One region of the Roseateles sp. DAIF2 genome, then DNA from elsewhere that is predicted to be linked to it. Evidence: predicted binding sites of a transcription regulator. Region 1 holds the regulator's gene; each other region holds the start of a gene.

The links. Region 1 encodes FNR, which switches genes on or off when oxygen is low (the NO sensors DNR and NnrR bind a similar motif). Its sites were predicted from a motif close to TTGATNNNNATCAA; they were not measured.
Region 2: G8A07_RS18680 (phenylacetic acid degradation protein PaaY) is a predicted target of FNR. The motif match lies at 1,632-1,645, and genes of this name have one in related genera.
Region 3: G8A07_RS14625 (type IV pili methyl-accepting chemotaxis transducer N-terminal domain-containing protein) is a predicted target of FNR. The motif match lies at 1,355-1,368, and genes of this name have one in related genera.
Region 4: G8A07_RS14970 (DUF2892 domain-containing protein) is a predicted target of FNR. The motif match lies at 1,380-1,393, and genes of this name have one in related genera.

What each region holds. Positions count from the first base shown of each region.
Region 1 is NZ_CP049919.1:2,242,681-2,246,165, forward strand. Features, by position in the region: gene ccoG (cytochrome c oxidase accessory protein CcoG) at 1-341, shown strand, start outside; gene G8A07_RS10425 (hypothetical protein) at 364-627, shown strand; gene G8A07_RS10430 (hypothetical protein) at 631-918, shown strand; gene fnr (fumarate/nitrate reduction transcriptional regulator Fnr) at 1,330-2,151, opposite strand; gene hemN (oxygen-independent coproporphyrinogen III oxidase) at 2,246-3,485, shown strand, end outside.
Region 2 is NZ_CP049919.1:4,024,259-4,027,743, forward strand. Features, by position in the region: gene paaK (phenylacetate--CoA ligase PaaK) at 1-264, opposite strand, end outside; gene paaI (hydroxyphenylacetyl-CoA thioesterase PaaI) at 278-724, opposite strand; gene G8A07_RS18675 (enoyl-CoA hydratase-related protein) at 735-1,547, opposite strand; gene G8A07_RS18680 (phenylacetic acid degradation protein PaaY) at 1,706-2,299, shown strand; gene G8A07_RS18685 (methyl-accepting chemotaxis protein) at 2,438-3,485, shown strand, end outside.
Region 3 is NZ_CP049919.1:3,189,896-3,193,380, reverse strand. Features, by position in the region: gene G8A07_RS14640 (hypothetical protein) at 1-141, shown strand, start outside; gene G8A07_RS14635 (hypothetical protein) at 175-459, shown strand; gene G8A07_RS14630 (hypothetical protein) at 561-1,001, opposite strand; gene G8A07_RS14625 (type IV pili methyl-accepting chemotaxis transducer N-terminal domain-containing protein) at 1,435-3,327, shown strand; gene G8A07_RS14620 (response regulator) at 3,324-3,485, shown strand, end outside.
Region 4 is NZ_CP049919.1:3,265,097-3,268,581, reverse strand. Features, by position in the region: gene G8A07_RS14975 (choice-of-anchor A family protein) at 1-909, shown strand, start outside; gene G8A07_RS14970 (DUF2892 domain-containing protein) at 1,013-1,219, opposite strand; gene G8A07_RS14965 (zinc-dependent alcohol dehydrogenase) at 1,475-2,509, shown strand; gene G8A07_RS14960 (universal stress protein) at 2,569-3,006, shown strand; gene G8A07_RS14955 (helix-turn-helix domain-containing protein) at 3,110-3,485, opposite strand, start outside.

The DNA of each region.
Region 1 (3,485 bases):
TCGACGTGCTGCGCGACCGCGCCGCACTGGCGCGCCAGATCGAGGACGGCGTGATCGAGAACGTCTACCGCCTGCAGGTGATGAACGCGACCGAGAAGCCGCAGCGCTACGAGATCGAGGCCGACGGCCTGCCGGGCCTGGCGTTGAGCCGGCCGGTGGCCCTGACCCTGGCGCCCGCCGAGGCGCGCTGGGTCTCGCTGGCGCTGCGTCTGCCGCCCGAGGGCGCGGCCGCGGCCGGCGCCGGCGCCCATGTGATCCATTTCGAGATCCGCCGCCTGGCCTCGGACGAGGACGAGGCGCGCGGCCTGCGCGAGAAGTCCACCTTCGTCGTGCCCCGCTGACCCGCCCAACCGGAGACCCCGCATGAGCATGAATGGCAACAACAGCAACGGGCCCGTCGGCCAGGCGACGCCGCGCCCCTGGTGGCGCGTCGGCATGATGTGGCTGGTGATCGGCGGGCCCAGCGCGGTGGTGCTGGCCTCCTTCGTGACCCTGGCGCTGGCGCTGGCGCATCCGGATCCGGTGATCGAGGCGAAGCGGGTCGACCCCTCGGCCGACCTGCGTCAGACCCAGGCCGAGCAGCCGGCGATGAAGGCCCGCAACCACGCCGCCACCGGCGGCCTCTGAGCGATGGGCCGCCGCGCCGGTCCGCCGCTGGCGCCCGTCGCGCCGCGGTTGCGGCCACAGCCGCAGATTCAACAACGTCTGCGCCGGCGGCTGATGGCGGCGCTGTGGCCGTCCTTCCTGATGGCCGCGGTGCTGGAGGGCCTGGTGTTCAGCCTGCTCGACCCGACCCTGCTGGAGCCGCGCATCGCTGCGGCCGGCCTGCCGCCGCTGGCGCTCTACAGCCTGGCCTTTCTGGGCTTCTGGGCCATCACGGCGTTGTCGTCCGGGTTGAGTCTGTTGCTAGCCGACTGAGGCGCGGGCGGGATCGGCGAAGAGCGCAGGAGGGCGGGCAGGCCTGCTGCTGCCTGCCAGGGCCTCGCGGCCCTGGCTTTCGCCAGGCACCGGAAGTCCACCGGACTTCCGGTGTCCGGGCTCAATCCCCCGGCCGCTGCGCGGCCTCCTCCTTGACCTCCGCATCAGGCCCACCCACCCTCCTGCGTGCGCCCTGTGGCCGATATGGGGCGTCGTCGAAGAGGCGCTGCGCCGCCAGAGCCGGGTTGCGGGTGTGCGCGCTTGCGCAGGTTAAGGAGGAGGGCCGCAGCGCGGCCCGGGGGACACGGAGCAAGCGCGTGCACCCGCAGCCCGGCGATCGCCCGAGCGTCCCACGACCGAACCATAAGAAAAGCGCCCCGCAGGGCGCTTCATCGTTGCAACATCGACCTCTCAACAGTTCGTGCTGTTCACCAGCCGTTGCAGGCCCGCCTGGTCGACGATGCGGATCTGGCGCTGCTTCACCTCCAGCAGGCCGTCCTCCTGGAACTTGGAGAAGGTGCGGCTGACCGTCTCCAGCTTCAGACCCAGGTAGCTGCCGATCTCCTCGCGCGTCATGCGCAGCACCAGGCTGGAGGCCGAGAAGCCGCGCGCCTGCAGGCGCTGGGTCAGGTTCAGCAGAAAGGCCGCCAGGCGCTCCTCGGCGCGCATGCTGCCGAGCAGCAGCATCACGCCATGGTCGCGCACGATCTCGCGGCTCATGATCTTGTGGAACTGGTGCTGCAGGTCGGTGAACTCGCGCGACAGCTCCTCCAGCTGGCCATAGGGGATCACGCAGACCTGCGAATCCTCCAGCGCGACCGCGTCGCAGCTGTGGCGGTCGTTGCTGATGCCGTCCAGGCCGAGCAGCTCGCCGGCCATCTGGAAACCGGTGACCTGGTCGCGGCCGTCCTCGGCCGAGACGCAGGTCTTGAAGAAGCCGGTGCGCACCGCAAACAGCGACTGGAAGGCATCGCCGGCGCGGAACAGGGTGTCGCCGCGCGCGACGGTGCGGCGCGTGGCGACCAGGGTGTCCAGCTGCTCCAGATCGGTCTTGGACAGGCCCACCGGCAGGCACAGCTCGCGCAGATTGCAGCTGGAGCAGGCGACCTTGAAGGGCTCGGCGCGCAGGGCCGCGTCCTGCGGCGTGGATCGGGTCAGGGTCCGGCCCGTGCATTCGCCATTGGCGGCGGGCGCGGGGCAGGGCGAGGCTTGCTGAAAGGTGGACGACATGATGCTCCTCAAGATGAGGTCCATTGTTGACCCGCCGATGCGCATGAAGCTTGACGTGCATCAAGCGCCGGCCAGCCGGGCTTGGCAAAGTGCGCTCATGCCTAACGCCTGCATCACCCCCACCGCGCCCGCCATCAGCGAGGACCTGCTGCGTCGTTACGACATCGCCGGGCCGCGCTACACCTCGTATCCGACGGCGGACCGCTTCGTCGAGGCCTTCACGGTCCAGCAGTACGAGCAGGCGCTGGCGCAGCGCGCCAGCGGCGCGCTGGTCGGCGGCGGCGCGCCGCTGTCGCTGTATGTGCACATCCCCTTCTGCGAATCGGTCTGCTACTACTGCGCCTGCAACAAGGTGATCACGCGCCACCATGAGCGCGCCGGCGAATACCTGCAGGCCCTGCTGGTCGAGATGGACCTGACCCTGGCGCGGCTGGGCCGTGCGCCGCAGGTCTCGCAGCTGCACCTGGGCGGTGGCTCGCCAACCTTCCTGAGCGACACCGAGCTGGGCGACCTGATGACGGCGATCGCCAAGCGCTTTCGCCTGACCGCCGGCGCCGAGGTGTCGATCGAGGTGGACCCGCGCACCGTCACCACCGAGCGTCTGGCGCATCTGCGCGGCCTGGGCTTCAACCGCCTGTCCTTCGGCGTGCAGGACTTCGACGCCGCGGTGCAGAAGGCGGTGCATCGCCAGCAGAGCTATGCGGATGTGGCGGCGCTGATGGCGAGCGCCCGCGCGCTCGGCTTCGAGTCGACCAATGTGGACCTGATCTACGGCCTGCCGCTGCAGACCCCGGCCTCCTTCCAGCGCACCATCGCGCAGGTGGCCGAGCTGCGGCCGGACCGCATCGCGCTGTATGCCTATGCGCATCTGCCGCAGCGCTTCAAGCCGCAGCGCCGCATCGACGTCGGCCAGCTGCCGCCAGCCGGCGACAAGCTGTCAATGCTGTCGGGCGCGATCGGCGGCTTCCTGGCCCAGGGCTACACCTATATCGGCATGGACCATTTCGCGCTGCCCGGCGATTCGCTGGCGGTGGCCAAGCGCCAGGGCCGGTTGCACCGCAACTTCCAGGGCTACAGCACCCAGGCCGACTGCGACATGATCGGGCTGGGCGTCTCGGCGATCGGCCGGGTCGGCGTGACCTACAGCCAGAACGCCAAGACCCTGGACGAGTACTACGACCTGCTGCGCCAGGGCCAGCTGCCGGTGGTGCGCGGCCTGGCGCTGAACCGCGACGACCTGCTGCGCCGCGCGATGATCATGGCGCTGATGTGCCAGGGCCGGGTCGAGTTCGAATCGATCGAGCTGGCCCATCTGATCAAGGTGCCGGAGTACTTCC
Region 2 (3,485 bases), 1.8 Mb from region 1:
GCGCGGCACCGCGAACATGCCGAAGGGATAGTTGTCGCGCAGGTCCTTCTTGGTCGTGAAGGGGAACTTGGCGATATCGGCCAGGGTCTTCAGGTCGTCGAGATGCACGCCCTGCGCGTCGAACGCGGCCTTGTAATGCGGCACGTTCTCGTAGGCATGCTGGAGCGTCCACTTCAGGCGCTGCAACTGGAGCGCCTGCAGCTCGTCGCGGCTGGCCTTCTCGATCGGCTCCAGATCGCCGGGGGCGGGGGTCTTCACGGGCATGGGGATGGACTCCTCAGTCGGCAAGACCGGCGATGGCTGGCACCACCGGCTTGCCCTTGATGCGGTAGGACTTGCCGCGGAACACGGCCACCAGCTCGTCGCGCTGGTTCCTGACGGTGATGTCGTAGACGCCGGTGCGGCCGGCCAGCGAAACCTCGCGCGCCTCGGCCGTCAGCCGGTCGCCGGCCCGGCTGGGCGCGACGATGTCCACGTTGAAGCCGGACGCCACGGTCACCTCGTTGTACGAGTTGCAGGCGAAGGCGAATGCCGAGTCGGCCAGGGTCGTGACCAGGCCGCCATGGCAGATGTCGAAACCGTTGAGCATGTCCTCGCGCACCGTCATCGCCAGGGTGGCGCGGCCGGGGCCGACGGCGAGGATCTCCATGCCGAGCGAGCGGGTGGCCCGATCGTTGGCCAGCATGCCGTCGCGCACGGCTTCCGCGATCTGTTGGGGTGTCATCGCTCGGTCCTCAGCGGTCGCTGAAGTTCGGCTTGCGCTTTTCCAGGAAGGCGCGGGTGCCCTCCTGGTAGTCAACGGCGAAGCCCAGCCGGCTCTGCAGCAGGGCCTCGTTCTTCAACGCGCTCTCGAAGTCCAGCAGCAGCGCATCGTCCAGCGCCTGGCGGGTCGCGGCGATCGCCTTGACCGGCATCGCGGCCAGCTTCTGCGCCAGCGCCTGGGCCTCGGCAGCCAGTTCGGCGTCCGGCAGCGCGCGGTAGATCAGGCCGATGCGTGCAGCCTCCGCGGCGGGCAGCTTGTCGCCCAAGAGGGCCAGCTCCAGCGCCTTGGCGCGGCCGACCAGGCGCGGCAGCAGCCAGGTGCCACCGCAGTCCGGCACCAGGCCGATCTTCGAGAAGGCCTGGATGAAGCTGGCGCCCTCGGCCGCCAGCACCAGGTCGCAGCCCAGCGCCAGGCTGGCGCCCGCGCCGGCCGCGACGCCGTTGACCGCGGCGATCACGGGAACAGGCATGGAGCGCAGACGCAGCGCCAGCGGGATGTAGTAGTTGTCCAGCAGATGGCCGATGTCCTTGGGCACCTCGCCCGGCTCCATCGGCGGCTTGATCAGCGCGTCCGACAGATCCTGGCCGGCCGAAAAGCCGCGGCCTGCGCCGGTGATCACGACGCAGCGCACGCCTGCGTCCTGCGCCGCGGCCTCCAGGGCCTCGCGCAGCTGGACCAGCAAGGCGGTCGTGAAGGCGTTCAGCGCCGCCGGCCGGTTCAGGGTCAGGGTGCGCACCGCCCCCTCCTGGCTGGTGATCAGCAGCGCTTCCGAAGTGGCTGTCATGGCTTGTCTCTCTCCACCATCTGGTTATTTCTGAGGCAGATCAAACACTCTTGACCGACCGGTCGGTAGATCGTAAGGTCGCACTTGATTTGGCGCAAGCCCCAAGACCCCAGAACACCCTCGGATTTACCCGAGGTCAACGACCAGGAGACGAGTCCATGCCCTGCTACGCGATCGATGGCGTCACGCCGGTGGTCCATCCCAGCGCCCATGTGCACCCCACCGCGGTGCTGATCGGCGATGTGGTGGTCGGCCCCGGCTGCTATGTCGGCCCCAACGCCTCGCTGCGCGGCGACTTCGGCCGCATCGTGCTGAAGGAGGGTTCGAACGTGCAGGACACCTGCGTGATCCACGGCTTCCCGAAGTCCGAGACCGTCGTGGAGGCCAACGGCCATATCGGCCATGGCGCGGTGCTGCATGGCTGCGTGGTGCGGCACGACGCGCTGGTCGGCATGAACGCGGTGGTGATGGACGAGGCCGAGGTCGGCGCCTGGAGCATCGTCGCGGCCTGCGCCTTCGTGCGCGCCGGCCAGAAGCTGCCGGAAAAATCGCTGATCGCCGGCCTGCCGGCCAAGGTGATGCGCGAGCTCTCGGCCGACGAGATGCGCTGGAAGAAGCAAGGCACCGAGACCTATCAGGCGCTGACACGCCGCTGCCAGGCCAGCCTGGTCGAGGTGCAGCCGCTGGCGGCCGAGGAGGCCGACCGAGCGCGCCTGCCGGACAACGATTACGGCCACAAGCCCGGCGCCTGAATCCGCCACCCGAATCCGCTGCCGGCGCGCGGATGCGGCAATTCCGCACTGTCGCGCCCGCTTCATGCCGGCCCGCGCCGCGGCCCGCCCCTAGCATGCGCGTTTGCCGTTTTTGCCGGGCCGATCCCGAAGGAAGTCATGAAGTTACGCACGCGCATCCTGCTGCTGTGCGCCGTCACCCTGCTGGGCATGACGGTGCTGGCGACCGTGGCTCTGTCCACCCTGTACCAGTCGATGATGAAGGAGCGCACGGCCCAGCTGTCCACCCTAGTGGTGCTGGCCCATGCCGCGGCCGAGAAGGCGCATGCGCTGGAACTCAGCGGCAAGCTGAGCCGCGAGGAGGCCCAGGCCGAGGCCAAGAAGGTGATCGGCGCCTTCCATCAGAAGGACCAGTATTTCTTCGTGCGCGGCTACAGCGACGATGTGAACCTGGTGCACCCGAATCCCAAGCGCATCGGCATCGTCGACGCCAAGGGCGGCCGCGAGGCCGGCGAGCGCTACCGCGCGGCCCTGCAGGGCAAGACCATCGGCACCGTCGTCGCCCCCGGCACGCGGCCGGGCACGAAGGACGAGGTCGAGAAGCTGTACGCGATCGTCAAGTTCACCCCCTGGGACTGGATCATCGGCTTCGGCGACTACATCGACGACATCCAGCAGAGCTTCTGGCGCAGCACCGTGATCCTGCTGGCGATCGCCGGGCTGCTGATGGCGGTGATCGCCGCGCTGGCCTGGGACATGCTGCGCAGCCTGGTGCGCCAGCTGGGCGGCGAGCCGCAGTACGCGGCCGAGGTCGTGCGCCGCATTGCCCAGGGCGATCTGTCGGTCGAGGTCGCGACCCGCGCCGGCGATGAAGCCAGCGTGCTGCAGGCCATCCGCACGATGCGCGACAACCTGGCCCGCCTGGTCAACCAGGTGCGCGAGAGCACCGACTCGATCACCACCGCCTCGGCCCAGATCGCCGCCGGCAACGGCGACCTGTCGATGCGCACCGAGTCGCAGGCCAGCGCGCTGCAGCAGACCGCCTCCTCGATGGAGGAGCTGACCGCCACCGTGCAGCAGAACGCCGACAACGCGCGGCGCGCCAACGAGCTGGCCCGCAGCGCCGCCGAGGTGGCGGTGCGCGGCGGCGAAGTGGTGCATCAGGTGGTCGGCACGATGGGCTCGATCGAGCAGTCCTCGCGCAAGA
Region 3 (3,485 bases), 950 kb from region 1:
GCCCTGTTTGGACTGGATTCGCAGACCAACTACTTGATGCAAAGTACCGGCGGAGATTGGGATGTCGTCAGTGAATGGCGAGATTGGAGCGGCGGCGGCGGATGCAGCCGATACTATGGAACTCTTTGTGAAGAGCTCTAATGTGCTTTGAATAAATGTGGAGCAAGAGCTTTCATGAAGCCGATTGAATCCTCCCTATTTCTAGTCAAGTTCGCATCTGTGCTCTTGTCCGTTATTCTGATCTTCGATCCGAGCTATCGAGTGATGCCGATTAAGGCTGCTTGGGCAATGCTGGCCGTTCTTTTTTGCATCCACGCTCTTCGTGAAATGTGGCGGCAGCGGCTTTTTAGGAAAACGCCGGGAGAGGTCTACAAGATGACCCTTAGGAGCGGCTATGCCTCAAACACATTTGACTTTCTTGTGGCGTTGCTGATCGCGATCGCAGTGATGACCATTTAGCTAGAGCCTAGCCAGAGTCGGCGACAAGGGCCGCTTGCACTACCGCAAGCGGCCCTTGTTTTTTTGCCATAGTTGGTACTGGGATTGGCTGATGAGGTTTCTCATGCGAAACGCTCGACGGCCGGATCGTTAGCGCTGCCGAAGTCGCCGATACTGACGACGCGTGCCAGCTCGCGTCGTAGTCGGCGGTTCTCGTGCTCAAGTGCCAGGACGCGGCCCGCATGCAACCGGGCCGCGTTGACGGCTTCAGCATCGACGCGCGACATGCCCCAGCGCGTCAGCCGGAACAGGGTAAGCATGACCGGGCGCGGTGCCCGGTCCTCGCGAAGCCATCGCCGCACGGTCGCAAGAGAAACACCAAGCGCCGAAGCCAGCGCGGCCGGCGCTGGGTTGCCGAGGTCGGCAAGGATGTAGCGGAGATCGGGGCATTCTGTCGGCGTCGGCAAGCGGTTCAACATGCTGAACTGATCGTCAGGCCAAGCAGAGCGCTTTAGGATCAGATGGCAGGAGTGCGGCGACAGGATTTCCTTTAACGACTCCAAGGCGCTTCCATAGAAGACGAAGGCGATGAACCAAGGGATTCTCGTCGTTGGAGTGCGACATAAAAGTAGTTACCAGCCTGAGGAGCGACACAAATGGCTTGATTTGCCGCAAGGCAGATTCAGATTCGCTGGGGCTACATATTCGCACGCCGTGAGCGGCTGAGTTGGGAGACTGGACAAGCGGCCCGGCACTCATTAAGAAAACTGGTCGGCGGGGGGCGAACCGGCGTCCGCAAAAAAGCTGTTGGACAAGGTCCACCAAGCCCTGTTTCACATCGACTGCCATGAATCGCAACTTGCCGAAACGGGCTGAAATTTGTGACGCAGAGCCACCTCGATGAACTGCCATGCGCTTGATGCATGTCAATTGCAGGATCGCGGCGGTCGTTAACCTCGACGCATGCCCCGCTTTCTACGCAGCCTCGCCGGCAAGTTGGCGCTGATCCAGACCACTTTCATGATCGTGGCGCTGGCGTCGATCGCCTTCACCCTGTGGGTGTCCTGGCAGCTGGAGGGGGGCGCGGGAGCGATCAACGAGGCGGGCCGCATGCGCATGGCGACCTACCGCATGGTGCTGGACCGAAGCACCAGCGCCGACCCGCAGCAACTGGCTGTGACGGTCGCACAATTTGATGCGATGGTGCAGCGGCTGCGCGAAGGCGACGTCGAGCGGCCGCTGTTTGTGCCTTCCAACGAGGCTTGCCAGACCCAACTGGCTGCAGTGGCGGCGCGCTGGCCGCGATTACGCGAGGCACTGCTCAACTCGGATGAACCACTCCCTTCGCTGCGCGCCGAAGCGGATGCAATGGTCGAGACGGTGGACCGCCTGGTCAGCGCGATCGAGCACACGATCGCGAGCCGGACCGCGATGTTGGGCGGCTTGTGCTTCGGCCTGGTCGTGCTGGTGGCAGCGGCCTCGGTGGCCTTTGTCTCGGGCACCTTCGTCTGGATCGTGCGGCCGCTGCAGCGCCTGCGAGACGGATTGGCCACGATGGCACGGCGCGACTTCTCTCAGCGCATCGACGAGCGGAACTCGGTCGAGGAGTTCGCAAGCCTGGCACGCGGCTTCAACCGCATGGCCGATACCTTGCAGCGTAGCTATCGTGGGCTGGAGGACCGGGTAGCGGAGAAGACCGCCGACCTGGCCCGCCAGAACGAACGCCTCGCCGCTCTTTACGAGGTGGCGCTGCTGGGCAGCAGCCAGACCCGGCTTGAGACGCTGGCGCAGACCTTCGCCCGCAAGATCCGCGAGGTCGCGGGTGCGGATGCGGCGGCGGTGCGCCTGGTTGACCAGGCAGGCAAACGGCTGCTGCTGCTGGCGCAGACCAGCCTGCCGGAGGCGCTGCTCGAAGCCGAACGTTGCGTGCAGGTCGGTTCATGCGCCTGTGGCGATCAGCCGCCAGGCGAGTTGCCGGGGACGCGCGTGATTCCGATCCGTTCGATCGGTCCGCAGTCCCTGCGCCACTGTGAGGCGGCCGGTTACCAGACCGTGGTCGTGATCCCGATGCGAACGGCCCAGCACGGCATCGGCGAGGTCGAGCTGTTCTTCTATGGTGAACGCACGATGTCGCCCAACGAGCGGCAGCTGCTGGACGCGATGGTGGGGCATGTCGCGACCCAGCTGGAGAACCTGCGCTTGGCCGCCCGTGATCGTGAGCTGGCGGTGAGCCAGGAGCGCAACCTGCTGGCTCAGGAACTGCATGACTCGATCGCGCAGTCGCTCGCCTTCCTGAAGATCCAGGTCGCCCTGTTGCGCGACGCGCTCCACAAGAACGAGCCGGCCAAGGTCGATCGCAGCTTGGCCGAGATCGACGCCGGCGTGCGCGAGAGCTATGCCGATGTGCGGGAGCTGCTGCTGCATTTCCGCACCCGTTCCGGTCATGAGGACATCGAGCATGCGCTGCGCAGCACGCTGGCCAAGTTCGAGCGTCAAAGCGGCATTGCGACCTCGATGACGATCAGCGGTGATGCGGTGCCGCTACCGCCCGATCAGCAGGTGCAGGTGCTTCATGTGGTGCAGGAGGCGCTGTCGAACGCCCGCAAGCACTCCGGCGCGGCCGAGGTGGCGCTGCATGTGCATCAGGCGCCGCATTGGTGCTTCGAGGTCAGGGATGATGGGCGAGGCTTCGACGTTGGCCATGGCCCGGGTGGAGAGGAGGGCAGCCATGTCGGTCTGCGCATCATGCGCGAGCGTGCCCAGCGCATAGGCGCCTTGCTGCGTATTGACAGCGCGCCGGGCCGCGGCACGCGCATCCGGCTGGAATTGCCGCCGGATGGCGGCGATGCGGTCGAAACCGATGAGAGCCAGCAGGAGCAAGCCGCATGAACCCAACCCAAGCACCGGTGAGCCTGATGGTGGTGGACGATCATCGCCTGTTCCGGCGCGGACTGGTGGCGCTGCTGTCGCTGGAGCCGGGTCTGGCGGTGGTGGCCGAGGCCGGCGACGGCGGCGAGGCATTGCGCAGCCTGCGCGAGCTGCAGCCC
Region 4 (3,485 bases), 1.0 Mb from region 1:
TTCTATGCGCCGTCCAGCGATGTCGAGGGCCGGGTGGCGGTCGGCGGCAATATGGACGTCGGCAGCTACTCGATCAACACCAAGAACGGCGGCTCGGCGCTGTACGGCGGCCAGGGCCTGACCGTGGGCGGCCATCTGAAGGCCGGCAGCGGCAGCTACTGGGGCAACACGGCGGTCGGCGGCAATCTGAACAGCAGCGGCGGCGCCAGCTTCAAGGGCGACGTCAAGGTCGGCGGCAATCTGAATGCCAACAAGCAGTGGCTCAGCGTCGACAGCCTGACCTACTGGGGCCAGGCCACCAATGTGGCCCAATGGCAGAACCCGGCGCCGCAGAAGGCCGCCAAGGGCAGCCAGCTGGATCTGGGCTTCGATTTCGCGGCCGAGCAGACGCGGCTCTCGGGCCTGTCGCTGCAGCTCGACGCGCTGGGCAACAGCGGCACCGCGGGCAAGCAGTGGAGCACCTTCGAGCTGAACGCCCGGGGCTCCAAGCTGGCCGTGTTCGACATCAGCGCCGCCGATGTCAACAACAACCTGTCGCTGCTGAACCTGGGGCAGGACACGACGGTCATCATCAATGTGCATGGCAGCAGCGTCACCTTTGGCGGCCATGGCAGCAGCAACTTCAACGCCGGCCGCGTGCTGTTCAACCTGGTGGACGCCACCACGGTGAACTACAGCGGCGGCATGGTCGCCTCCTTCCTGGCGCCGAACGCCGACTTCAAGACCGGCTCGGGCCATATCGACGGCCAGGTGATCGCCAAGAGCTGGAGCGGCGCGGTACAGGTCAACGACGCGGCCTTCATCGGCAGCATCTCCGCGGTGCCGGAGCCCGGCAGCTACGCGATGTTGCTGGCCGGCCTGGGCGTCGTGAGCTTCGTCGCGGTACGCCGTCGTCGGCGCCTGCGTTGACTCCGGGAGCCGGCCGGCCGCTCATGAGCGACATGGGGCCGGCGCGTTCCACCCTCGGCCGCAAGGCGGGGCATTCCGCCTACCTATCGAACGGGATACCTTCTCAGCGCTCCCGCCGATGCGGCTTTGCTGCGCAGGAGCTCAGTCCGAAGGGCAGATAGGCCGGGCAGACACCGACGAAGCCGGTGAGCAGTGGCAGCAGGCCCAGCCAGCCCCAGCCGCCGATAACGCCGAAGGCAGCACCGCCGACCAGGGCCAGGCCAACGAGTACCCGCACCAGGCGGTCGACCGATCCGACGTTTTGCAGCATGGCATGCTCCTCAGTGTTGGGTGCATGATCGGATCGGCCGCCGCTGCCGCCGTTGATCCCCGTCAAGGTGTTGCAGGGCCAACGTTATCGGCGGCGCCCCCCATCGCAGGCGCAACCACCCGCGCCGGCCGCAAGGCCCCGCGCTCAGTGGCGCGCGCGATTGACGTGGATCAACCCTCACCCGGAGGGCTCTGCCGACACTGGTTACCGCCCGGCACTCGCCGGCCTGACCAACGTCTCGCGGGAGAAATGAGTATGGCCACCATGAAAGCCGCCGTCGTTCACGCATTCGGGCAGCCGCTGCGGCTCGAGGAGGTGCCGATACCCGAGGTGTCGCCGGGGCAAATCCTGGTCAAGGTGCTCGCCTCGGGCGTTTGCCACACCGATCTGCATGCGGCCGATGGTGACTGGCCGGTAAAGCCGGCGCTGCCGTTTATCCCAGGGCACGAGGGGGTCGGCTATGTCGCTGCGGTCGGCGCCGGCGTGAAGACGGTGAAGGAGGGCGACCGCGTCGGCGTGCCCTGGCTCCATAGCGCCTGCGGCTGCTGCGAGCATTGTCTGACCGGGTGGGAAACGCTATGCGACGGCCAGCAGATGACCGGCTACACGGTCAACGGCGGCTACGCCGAGTATGTGCTGGCGGATCCGGGCTATGTCGGTCACCTGCCCGGCAATGTCGATTTCATGGAGATCGCGCCGGTTCTATGTGCCGGCGTGACGGTCTACAAGGGTTTGAAGGTGCTTGACTGCAAGCCTGGCGACTGGGTCGCGATCTCCGGTATCGGAGGACTTGGACACCTGGCCGTGCAGTACGCGCGGGCGATGGGATTCCACGTTGTCGCGGTCGATGTCGACGAGGCCAAGCTCGCGCTGGCGCGCGCGCTCGGTGCAGAGCTGACCGTCAATGCGCGTCGCGCGGATCCGGCCGTGGAACTGCAGAGATCTCTGCGAGGTGCCCACGGCGTGCTCGTAACGGCGGCCTCCCGCGAGGCCTTCGCCCAGGGCATCGGCATGCTGCACAAACGCGGCACCATGTCGATGGTCGGGCTGCCGCCGGGCGACTTCGAGCTGCCGATCTTCGATGTCGTGCTGAATGCCAAGACCGTACGCGGCTCCATCGTCGGCACTCGCAAGGACCTGCAGGAGGCGCTCGCCTTCGCCGGCGAGGGCAAGGTCCGCACCACCGTCCACGAAGCGAAGCTCGACGATGTCAACGGCATCTTCGAGCGTCTGCGCCGCGGCGATGTCGAGGGGCGCATGGTGATGCGAATCGCGGACGACGCGCCATGAACGAGCGATAGGCCAATGTCTCGGCCCAGGGGCCTTGCGCTGGACTCAAAGGAGTAGCGATGTTCAAGCATATCCTCGTCGCCACGGACTGCACGGCGCTTGGGGACCGCGCCATCACGATGGCGCTTCGGCTCGCCGCCGACGCCCGTGTGACCGCTCTTCATGTCGCCCGTGACTACGGGATGGCCGATTTCGCGGCCGCAAGCTTCCAGGCTGGTCGCGACCTCCATGACCTGCGGGAGCGTCTGAGCCAGGCCGCTCAGCGGCGTATCCAGCAGGTCATCGAGCGCTTCGGCGAGTCGGCGCGGCGAATCGAAGCGCGGGTCGCGATCGGTGACCGGCCCTACGAGGAGATCATCGCCACGGCGGACCGGCTCGCGTGCGACCTGATCGTGATGGCGACTCATGGCCGCGGCGCGGTCGAATCGGCCTTGCTCGGCAGTCAGACCTTGAAGGTCTTGTCCTTGGCACGTCAGCCCGTGCTCGTGGTCCGTTGAGAAGCAGCACCGGCATCACGCGCACCTCCTGCTAGCCGCTGGTCGCTCGACGGCAAGGGGCCTCGGGATCGAGGCACGGAACTTGCCGCGGCTGATCACCGGCCTACTGGCACTTCTTCCGCAGATAGGCCTGCGGCGTCATCCCGATCTGGCGCTGGAACATCGCGATGAAGGCCGAGGGGGCGCTGTAGCCCAGCTCCAGCGCGACCTCCTTGACCGCGCGGCCGCGCTCCAGCAGCGCGATGCCGCGCACCACCTTCAGGCGCTGCCGCCATTCATTGAAGGACATGTCGAGGTCGCGCTGGCAGCGGCGCGCCAGGGTGCGCTCGGTCGTGTGCACCAGCGCGGCCCAGTCGGCCAGCGAGCGGGCATCCCAGGGGCGGGCCTGCAGCGCGTTCAGCACCTGGCTCAGCAACGGATCCTGCGACATCGGCAGATAGCTGTCGTGGCTGGGCGTGGCAGACAGCTGGTCCAGCAGC